3 regions of the Streptomyces yerevanensis genome follow, and region 1 is predicted to be linked to each of the others. Evidence: predicted binding sites of a transcription regulator. Region 1 holds the regulator's gene; each other region holds the start of a gene.
The links. The regulator HrcA, encoded in region 1, represses chaperone genes, less so after heat shock. The targets are predictions, from matches to a motif close to TTNGCACTCNGNNNNNCNGAGTGCNAA.

Region 1 (3,274 bases):
GCCGCCTCGCAGCGGATCACGGCGCCGCAGAAGCCGGTGCCGGGTTCCTCGACGACCAGGCCGGGCTCGGCCGCGACCTCTGGTACGGGCTGGGACTTCTTCCAGGGAGGGGTCAGATCCGGTGAGTACTGGCGCATTCGGCAGACGATACCCATACGACCTTCATCACACCCCGAAACGCCTTGCCAGCGCGTCCCGTTGGGCCCGGACGAAGCCCGCGTCCACCGCGGCGCCGTGCCCGGGGACGTACACCGCGTCCTCGCCGCCCAGGGACAGCAGGCGGTCCAGGGCCGCGGGCCAGTGGGACGGTACGGCGTCGGAGCCGGCCTGGGGTTCGCCGGACTCCTCGACCAGGTCGCCGCAGAAGACGACCTCCGGGCCCTCCGCCCCGGGCGGGCCGGGGACCAGGACCGCCAGATCGTGGGGCGTATGGCCGGGGCCCACGTTCGCCAGCAGGACCTGCCGGCCGCCGCCCAGATCCAGGGTCCACTCGCCGGACACCAGGTGCCGCGGCCGGACGAGGAGATCCGCCGCCTCGGCCGCCTCGAGCGGATCGGCGCCGTGGCGTACGGCGTCCGCGCGCAGCTCTTCGCGGTCGTGAACGAGCACTCGGTCCACGCCCACCGCGCCGAACACCTCGGCCCCCGCGAACGCCGCCGCCCCGAGGACATGGTCGAAGTGGGGATGCGTGAGCGCGAGATGGGTGACCCTGCCGCCTCCGAGGAGCCGTTGCGCCTCCGTACGCAGCCGCACGCCCTCCCGCACGCTCGAACCGGCGTCGATCATGAGCGCCGCGCCCTCGCCCACGACAAGACCGACCGTGCAGTCCCACACGGGAAGACGGCACCGCCCGGCTCCGGGGGCCAGCTCCTCCCACCCCGCAGCTGCCCAGACCGTGTTCAGCACCCCGCAGCCTCTTCCCAAGTCACCGTCATGCAACGACGCTAGCTGTATGTCCCCGACAGAGCAGGACATGCCCGTACACCTCGGATCAGCGGCTCAGGTCCGCCCTTGCCGGGGCGCCACCCCACGGCCGTACACTTGAGCCGGGATGCTGGCACTCGTGCGCGATGAGTGCCAACCGAAGACAGGCGACGACCACGGGAAAGACCAGCTGGAGGTGTGCGCGATGCTCAGTGAACGCAGGCTCGAAGTGCTCCGCGCCATCGTCCAGGACTACGTGGGCACGGAAGAGCCGGTGGGTTCCAAGGCACTCACCGAGCGGCACAACCTCGGAGTCTCCCCGGCGACCGTGCGCAACGACATGGCGGCGCTGGAGGACGAGGGCTACATCGCGCAGCCACACACCAGCGCCGGACGCATCCCCACGGACAAGGGCTACCGCCTCTTCGTCGACAAACTCGCGGGCGTCAAGCCGATGACGGCGCCCGAGCGACGGGCGATCCAGAACTTCCTCGACGGCGCCGTCGATCTCGACGACGTGGTGGGGCGGACCGTACGGCTGCTGGCGCAGCTCACCCGGCAGGTGGCGGTTGTGCAGTATCCGTCGCTGACGCGTTCGACGGTGCGGCATGTGGAGCTGCTGTCGCTGGCTCCGGCCCGCGTCATGCTCGTACTGATCACGGACACGGGACGGGTCGAGCAGCGCATGGTCGACTGCCCGGCGCCGTTCGGGGAGACGTCTCTGGCGGATCTACGCGCGCGGCTCAACAGCCGGGTCGCGGGCCGCCGGTTCACGGACGTCCCGCAGCTGGTGCAGGACCTGCCGGAGGCCTTCGAGGCCGAGGACCGCGGCACGGTCTCGACGGTGCTCTCCACCCTTCTGGAGACGCTCGTCGAGGAGACCGAGGAGCGGCTGATGATCGGCGGCACCGCCAATCTCACCCGCTTCGGACATGACTTTCCCCTCACGATCCGGCCCGTTCTGGAAGCATTGGAGGAGCAGGTCGTCCTGCTCAAACTCCTTGGTGAGGCAAGCGATTCGGGCATGACGGTGCGGATCGGTCATGAGAACGCCTATGAGGGACTCAACTCCACGTCGGTCGTCTCTGTCGGTTACGGTTCGGGCGGCGAGGCAGTAGCCAAACTCGGCGTGGTCGGACCGACCCGCATGGATTACCCGGGAACGATGGGAGCGGTACGAGCGGTGGCACGGTACGTCGGACAGATCCTGGCGGAGTCGTAAGTGGCCACGGACTACTACGCCGTACTCGGCGTGCGCCGCGACGCGTCACAGGACGAGATCAAGAAGGCCTTCCGGAGACTCGCCCGCGAGCTGCATCCGGACGTCAATCCCGATCCGAAGACGCAGGAGCGGTTCAAGGAGATCAACGCCGCGTACGAGGTGTTGTCGGACCCGCAGAAGAAGCAGGTCTACGACCTCGGCGGCGACCCGCTGTCCCAGGCGGGCGGCGGTGGCGCGGGCGGATTCGGCGCGGGCGGGTTCGGGAACTTCTCGGACATCATGGACGCGTTCTTCGGTACGGCGTCCCAGCGCGGCCCGCGCTCGCGCACCCGTCGCGGCCAGGACGCGATGATCCGTCTGGACATCGAGCTCGACGAGGCGGCCTTCGGGACGACGAAGGACATCCAGGTCGACACGGCCATCGTCTGCACCACGTGCAGCGGCGAGGGCGCGGCTCCGGGTACCTCGGCCCAGACGTGTGACATGTGCCGCGGCCGCGGTGAGGTCTCGCAGGTCACGCGGTCCTTCCTCGGCCAGGTCATGACGTCCCGGCCCTGCCCGCAGTGCCAGGGCTTCGGCACGGTAGTACCGAACCCGTGCCCGGAGTGCGCGGGCGACGGACGCGTACGCTCCCGCCGGACCCTGACCGTGAAGATCCCGGCCGGTGTCGACAACGGCACGCGGATCCAGCTCGCCGGAGAGGGCGAGGTCGGCCCCGGTGGCGGGCCCGCCGGTGACCTCTACGTCGAGATCCACGAGGTCCCGCACCCCGCCTTCCAGCGCCGCGGCGACGATCTGCACTGCACGGTCACCCTCCCGATGACCGCGGCGTCGCTCGGCACGAAGGTCCCGCTGGAGACGCTCGACGGCATGGAGGAGATCGACATCCGCCCCGGCACCCAGTCCGGCCAGTCGATCCCGCTGCACGGCCGCGGTGTCACGCATCTGCGCGGCGGCGGTCGCGGCGACCTCATCGTGCACGTCGAGGTCCAGACTCCGAGCAAGCTGGACGTGGAGCAGGAGCGGCTGCTGCGCGAGCTGGCGAAGCTGCGGGGGGAGGAACGGCCTACGGGGCAGTTCCAGCCGGGGCAGCAGGGGTTGTTCTCGCGCCTCAAGGACGCGTTCAAC
Region 2 (3,274 bases), on a different contig from region 1:
CACCCTCGAGCTCCAGCTTCTCGAAGACCGTGGCGGCCTGGAGCAGGGCCACGCCACCACCGGCGACGATGCCCTCCTCGACGGCAGCCTTCGCGTTGCGAACGGCGTCCTCGATGCGGTGCTTGCGCTCCTTGAGCTCGACCTCGGTGGCGGCACCGGCCTTGATGACGGCCACGCCGCCGGCCAGCTTCGCCAGGCGCTCCTGGAGCTTCTCGCGGTCGTAGTCCGAGTCGGAGTTCTCGATCTCGGCGCGGATCTGGTTGACCCGGCCGCCGACCTGCTCGGTGTCGCCGGAGCCGTCGACGATCGTGGTCTCGTCCTTGGTGATGACGACCTTGCGGGCGCGGCCCAGGAGGTCCAGGGTCGCGTTCTCCAGCTTGAGGCCGACCTCCTCGGAGATGACCTCGCCGCCCGTGAGGATGGCGATGTCGCCGAGCATGGCCTTACGGCGGTCACCGAAGCCCGGAGCCTTGACGGCGACGGACTTGAAGGTGCCGCGGATCTTGTTGACGACCAGGGTCGACAGGGCCTCGCCCTCGACGTCCTCGGCGATGATCAGCAGCGGCTTGCCGGACTGCATGACCTTCTCGAGGAGCGGCAGCAGGTCCTTGACGGCGCTGATCTTCGAGTTGGCGATCAGGATGTACGGGTCGTCGAGGACGGCCTCCATACGCTCCATGTCGGTGGCGAAGTACGCCGAGATGTAGCCCTTGTCGAAGCGCATACCCTCGGTGAGCTCCAGCTCCAGACCGAAGGTCTGGGACTCCTCGACGGTGATGACGCCTTCCTTGCCGACCTTGTCCATGGCCTCGGCGATGAGCTCGCCGATCTGGGTGTCGGCGGCGGAGATGGAGGCGGTCGAAGCGATCTGCTCCTTGGTCTCCACGTCCTTGGCCTGGTCGAGCAGGGCACCGGAGACCGCCTCGACGGCCTTCTCGATACCGCGCTTCAGGGCCATCGGGTTGGCACCGGCGGCGACGTTGCGAAGGCCTTCCTTGACCAGCGCCTGGGCCAGGACGGTCGCGGTCGTCGTACCGTCACCGGCTACGTCGTCCGTCTTCTTCGCGACTTCCTTGACCAGCTCGGCGCCGATCTTCTCGTACGGGTCCTCGAGTTCGATCTCCTTGGCGATGGAAACACCATCGTTGGTGATCGTGGGGGCGCCCCACTTCTTCTCGAGGACGACGTTACGGCCCTTGGGGCCGAGGGTGACCTTGACGGCGTCGGCGAGCTGGTTCATCCCGCGCTCGAGGCCGCGCCGCGCCTCCTCGTCGAACGCGATGATCTTGGCCATGTGAAGTGGTCCTCCCGGACTGGGGTGGATTGCTCCGGACCGTGCTGGCGCCCGCGACGGACGGCCTGCCTGCCCCGTGGTTCCTTGCCCCACTTGGCCTGCGGGCCTCACCGACCCGGTCCTCGTTGTCACTCTCACCTTCAGAGTGCTAACGCCAATGATTAGCACTCGACCCACCCGAGTGCAAGCGCCTACCGAGGGGTGAACGGGCCGCCGGGAGACGGCTGCGCGACCGTCGGCAGGCATGCCGAAGGGCCCGTACCCCTTGAGGTACGAGCCCTTCGAAAGAAGAACGTGTCGCTGCAGATCAGTCGGCGCGTGCTTCAGCCGGCCACGCGGACCATGTCCGCCTGCGGCCCCTTCTGGCCCTGCGAGATCTCGAACTCGACTCGCTGACCTTCCTCCAGGGTGCGGTAGCCGTCCATCTGAATCGCGCTGTAGTGGACGAATACATCCGCACCACCGTCGACCGCGATGAAGCCGTACCCCTTCTCCGCGTTGAACCACTTGACGGTGCCCTGAGCCATGCCTAACTCCCCTATTACTGGCCCTTGCACAGATCCACACTTCGCGGATCCGGGTCAGACCTCACCCCCCAACGGTTGGGGGTGTGCGCCGGAACGCGTCGACCGCGGCTGAATGTATCTGCCCAACTGCCGTCTGCAACAGGTCAATCGGACGAGAAATCTGGGCATGGCCGATCCGGAATGTACGGAGAATTCACCCTAGAGTTGGGCAAGTCGGGCTCCACAAAAGGAGCAAAAGACACAAAAGACCTGCACACTTTGGCTACTTCTAATCGGACCTCAGACAGAAATGCACATGCATTTGGTCCGAGGGAGCACCAGGTTCCCCAACTGTATCGCGCTCAACCATGCAGAATTGCCCCCTCCGCTTATCTCGCGGAGAGGGCAATTCGATGAACCCTGAGTTACCGGCATTACCGACGGTAACGATCAGCCTCCGGCGACGGCCGGAATGATCGAGACGCCGGCCCCGTCGGGCGTCGCCGTCTCCAGCCCCTGCTCGAACCGCACATCGTCGTCGTTCACGTACACGTTGACGAACCGACGCAGCTTGCCCTGGTCGTCCAGGACGCGCGCCGCGATACCGGTGTGGTTCTTCTCCAGGTCGGCGATGACCTCGGCGAGGGTCGATCCTTCGGCGGCGACCTCGGCCTTGCCGCCGGTGTAGGTGCGAAGGATGGTGGGGATGCGGACGTTGACGCTCATGCGGGATGACCTCCGGTCAGGTATGGAGCGCCCCGTAAGAGGCGCGGGGGTACGTCTACGGGGCTACGGGCTACGCCTGGAGGAGCCCGGCCTCACGGAACGATTCGAGGCTGGGGCGGATGGTCGCGGTGAGACCGGTGTCGGAGGCCACCGCATCCAACGTCTTGAGACCGTCACCGGTGTTGAGGACGACAGTCGTCAGGCTCGGGTCCAGCAGACCGTTCTCGATCAGCTTCTTCGCCACCCCCACCGTCACACCACCGGCGGTCTCCGCGAAGATCCCCTCGGTCTGCGCCAGCAGCTTGATCGCGTCGACGACCTGCTCATCGTTCACGTCCTCCACCGCGCCACCGGTACGCCGCGCGATGTCCAGCACGTACGGACCATCCGCGGGGTTCCCGATGGCGAGCGACTTGGCGATCGTGTTCGGCTTCTGCGGCCGTACGACGTCGTGGCCCGCCTTGTAGGCGACGGACACCGGCGAGCACCCTTCGGCCTGGGCGCCGAAGATCTTGTACGGCTTGTCCTCGACCAGCCCGAGCTTGATGAGCTCCTGCAGACCCTTGTCGATCTTCGTGAGCTGCGAGCCGGAGGCGATGGGCACCACCAGCTGGTCGGGGAGCTGCCAGCCGAGCTGCTCGCAGATCTCGTACGCGAGGGTCTTGGAGCCCTCGGCGTAGTACGGGCGCAGGTTGACGTTGACGAAGCCCCAGCCCTCGCCGGCCGGGTCGCCGATCAGCTCGGAGCA
Region 3 (3,274 bases), on a different contig from region 1:
TCGCACGGGCCACCGCGCAGGTGAGCGGGTCGCGATCGACGGCCAGGACACGCACCCCGGCGCGGGCGAGGGCGATCGCGTCCCCGCCGATGCCACAGCAGAGATCGGCGACGGACCGTACGCCGAGCTCCGTGAAACGCTCCGCCCGGTACGCCGCGACCGTCGCCCGGGTCGCCTGCTCGACCCCGTTCGCGGTGAAGAACATCCGCCCGGCGTCCGCGCTCCCGAACTTCCCCACCGCCCGCTGCCGCCACCGCGCCTGCGCGATCGCCGCGGACACGAGCTCGGCCGGATGCTCCCGCCGCAGCCGCGTGGCCACGGCCAGTTCCTGCGCCGGCTCGACCTCCCGCACCTCGTCGAGCAGAAACCGTCCGCGTTCGGTGAGCAGCGCGGCGAAGGAGGCCAGGGGATCGTGATCGTCCACGGCCCCATTGTGGGCCAGTCGGTGGATGGTGCGCGCCCGGCGGCGGTGTCGGGGACTCGTACGGTTCATGGCCTGTGAGGATCCGGGGCCATGCGATCAGTACGACAAGATGGCAGAACTGGCTTCCGCCGCGCCCTGGCCACAGCCGTACTCGCGTCCGCACTGCTCGCCGCCGGCACCACCGGCTGCGCCCGGCCTGTCGGCCCGATCGAACGGCTCGACAAGAAGGCGAAGTCGACGGTACGGGCCCACAGCACCCAGGCCGCGACGTACCGCCGCTGGGGCCTTGTCGCCCCGCTCGCCCCGGCGCCGAAACCACCCGCCCGCCCCGCCGTACGCCCCGCGGGTCCGGGCCTGCCGCCCGTCGTCGACCGCGTCCCCACCCGCGACAGGGTCGTCTTCCTGACCTTCGACGACGGCGCCGAGCGGGATCCACGGTTCGTCGACATGGTCCGCGAACTACGGCTGCCGGTCAGCATGTTCCTCACGGACAGTGTCGTCGGACCGGGGTACGCGCACTTCGGCCGCCTGCGCACGGTCGGCGCGAGCGTCCAGAACCACACCCTGGACCACCCCTACCTGCCCGGCCTCCCCTACGCAGGCCAGCGCACCGAGATCTGCGGCCAACAGGACAAACTCAAGCAACGCTTCGGAATCCGCCCCCGCCTCTTCCGCCCCCCGTACGGCGCCTACAACGACGACACACTCCGAGCCGCCGCGGACTGCGGACTCACGGCGGTGGTCCTGTGGAGCGATGCGAACCGCCTGCGACCGGGCGACATCCTCCACTGCCCCGAGGGCCAGAACGGCGCCACTCTCACGGAGACGACGACCAGATTGCTGCACCGCATCCAGGAGCAGGGCTACACGGTGGCAAGGCTGGAGGACTACCTCTGAGGCTTTCTGTGGGGCTCGGAGGCGCCGCAGGGCCCAGTCATATTCAGCCCGTCCGGCGTTTGAGGACGAGGCCGTTCAGGCCGATACGGGGGTCTGGGGGCGGAGCCCCCAGGGGACGGCGCCACCAACGCAGGGTGCCCAAAACACCGCGCCACGCCGGAGGCGATTGGCACTCCGCTTGACCGAGTGCTAATCGCAGTCATAGTCTCAGGTCTGGCACTCCCCAGTGGAGAGTGCCAACAACGCGACGGGCAGGTCCGGCACCCGCGACGACGGATCGACCTGGTCGCCACCTCAGACAGTTAACCCCGTGAGATCTCCGAAGGGGGAGGTCGGATCGTGACGACCGCCAGCTCCAAGGTTGCCATCAAGCCGCTTGAGGACCGCATTGTGGTCCAGGCCGTCGAGGCCGAGCAGACCACGGCCTCTGGCCTGGTCATCCCGGACACCGCGAAGGAGAAGCCCCAGGAGGGCGTCGTCCTCGCTGTGGGCCCGGGCCGTTTCGAGAACGGCGAGCGCCTGCCGCTCGACGTGAACACCGGTGACATCGTGCTGTACAGCAAGTACGGCGGCACCGAGGTGAAGTACAACGGCGAGGAGTACCTCGTCCTCTCGGCTCGCGACGTGCTCGCGATCATCGAGAAGTAATTCACCCAGGTTTGCTTTGAACTGCGCCCCTGGCCCCCGCGACCACTAAGAAGCCGGGCGCCGGGGGCGCAGTTCGTATTTCCGAAAGGACTGACTCAGCTCCATGGCGAAGATCCTGAAGTTCGACGAGGACGCCCGTCGCGCCCTCGAGCGCGGCGTCAACAAGCTGGCCGACACGGTCAAGGTGACCATCGGCCCCAAGGGCCGCAACGTCGTCATCGACAAGAAGTTCGGCGCGCCCACCATCACCAACGACGGCGTCACCATCGCCCGCGAGGTCGAGGTCGAGGACCCGTACGAGAACCTCGGCGTCCAGCTGGTGAAGGAGGTGGCGACCAAGACCAACGACGTGGCGGGTGACGGTACGACCACCGCCACCGTGCTGGCCCAGGCGCTGGTGCGCGAGGGCCTGCGGAACGTCGCCGCCGGCGCGTCCCCCGCCGCCCTGAAGAAGGGCATCGACGCGGCCGTCGCCGCGATCTCCGAGGACCTCCTCGCGACCGCCCGCCCGATCGACGAGAAGGCCGACATCGCCGCCGTCGCCGGGCTTTCCGCCCAGGACCCGCAGGTCGGCGAGCTGATCGCCGAGGCGATGGACAAGGTCGGCAAGGACGGTGTCATCACCGTCGAGGAGTCCAACACCTTCGGTCTCGAGCTGGACTTCACCGAGGGCATGGCCTTCGACAAGGGCTACCTGTCGCCGTACTTCGTCACGGACCAGGAGCGTATGGAGGCCGTCCTCGACGACCCGTACATCCTGATCCACCAGGGCAAGATCTCCTCCATCCAGGACATGCTGCCGCTGCTGGAGAAGGTCATCCAGACCAACTCCTCCAAGCCGCTGCTGATCATCGCCGAGGACGTCGAGGGCGAGGCCCTGTCGACCCTGGTCGTGAACAAGATCCGCGGCACGTTCAACGCGGTGGCCGTGAAGGCCCCCGGCTTCGGCGACCGCCGCAAGGCGATGCTCGGCGACATGGCCACCCTCACCGGTGCCACCGTCATCGCCGAGGAGGTCGGCCTCAAGCTCGACCAGGCCGGTCTCGACGTGCTGGGCACCGCCCGCCGCGTGACCGTCACCAAGGACGACACGACGATCGTCGACGGCGGCGGCAAGTCCGACGACGTCGCGGGCCGTGTCAACCAGATCAAGGCCGAGATCGAGACCACGGACTCCGACTGGGACCGCGAGAAGCTCCAGGAGCGCCTCGCGAAGCTGGCCGGCGGCGTCTGCGTGATCCGCGTGGGCGCGGCCACCGAGGTCGAGCTCAAGGAGAAGAAGCACCGCCTGGAGGACGCCATCTC

Region 2: groL (chaperonin GroEL) is a predicted target of HrcA. The motif match lies at 1,456-1,482, and genes of this name have one in related genera.
Region 3: groES (co-chaperone GroES) is a predicted target of HrcA. The motif match lies at 1,488-1,514, and genes of this name have one in related genera.

Annotation. Positions count from the first base shown of each region.
Region 1 covers NZ_JNWJ01000013.1:44,489-47,762, forward strand. The annotation lists gene OP79_RS15705 (DUF3097 domain-containing protein) at 1-137, opposite strand, end outside; gene OP79_RS15710 (MBL fold metallo-hydrolase) at 166-903, opposite strand; gene hrcA (heat-inducible transcriptional repressor HrcA) at 1,130-2,146, shown strand; gene dnaJ (molecular chaperone DnaJ) at 2,147-3,274, shown strand, end outside.
Region 2 covers NZ_JNWJ01000021.1:241,834-245,107, reverse strand. The annotation lists gene groL (chaperonin GroEL) at 1-1,294, opposite strand, end outside; gene OP79_RS23210 (cold-shock protein) at 1,618-1,821, opposite strand; gene OP79_RS23205 (MoaD/ThiS family protein) at 2,251-2,526, opposite strand; gene thrC (threonine synthase) at 2,597-3,274, opposite strand, start outside.
Region 3 covers NZ_JNWJ01000025.1:164,652-167,925, forward strand. The annotation lists gene OP79_RS25605 (class I SAM-dependent methyltransferase) at 1-493, opposite strand, end outside; gene OP79_RS25610 (polysaccharide deacetylase family protein) at 515-1,321, shown strand; gene groES (co-chaperone GroES) at 1,661-1,969, shown strand; gene groL (chaperonin GroEL) at 2,073-3,274, shown strand, end outside.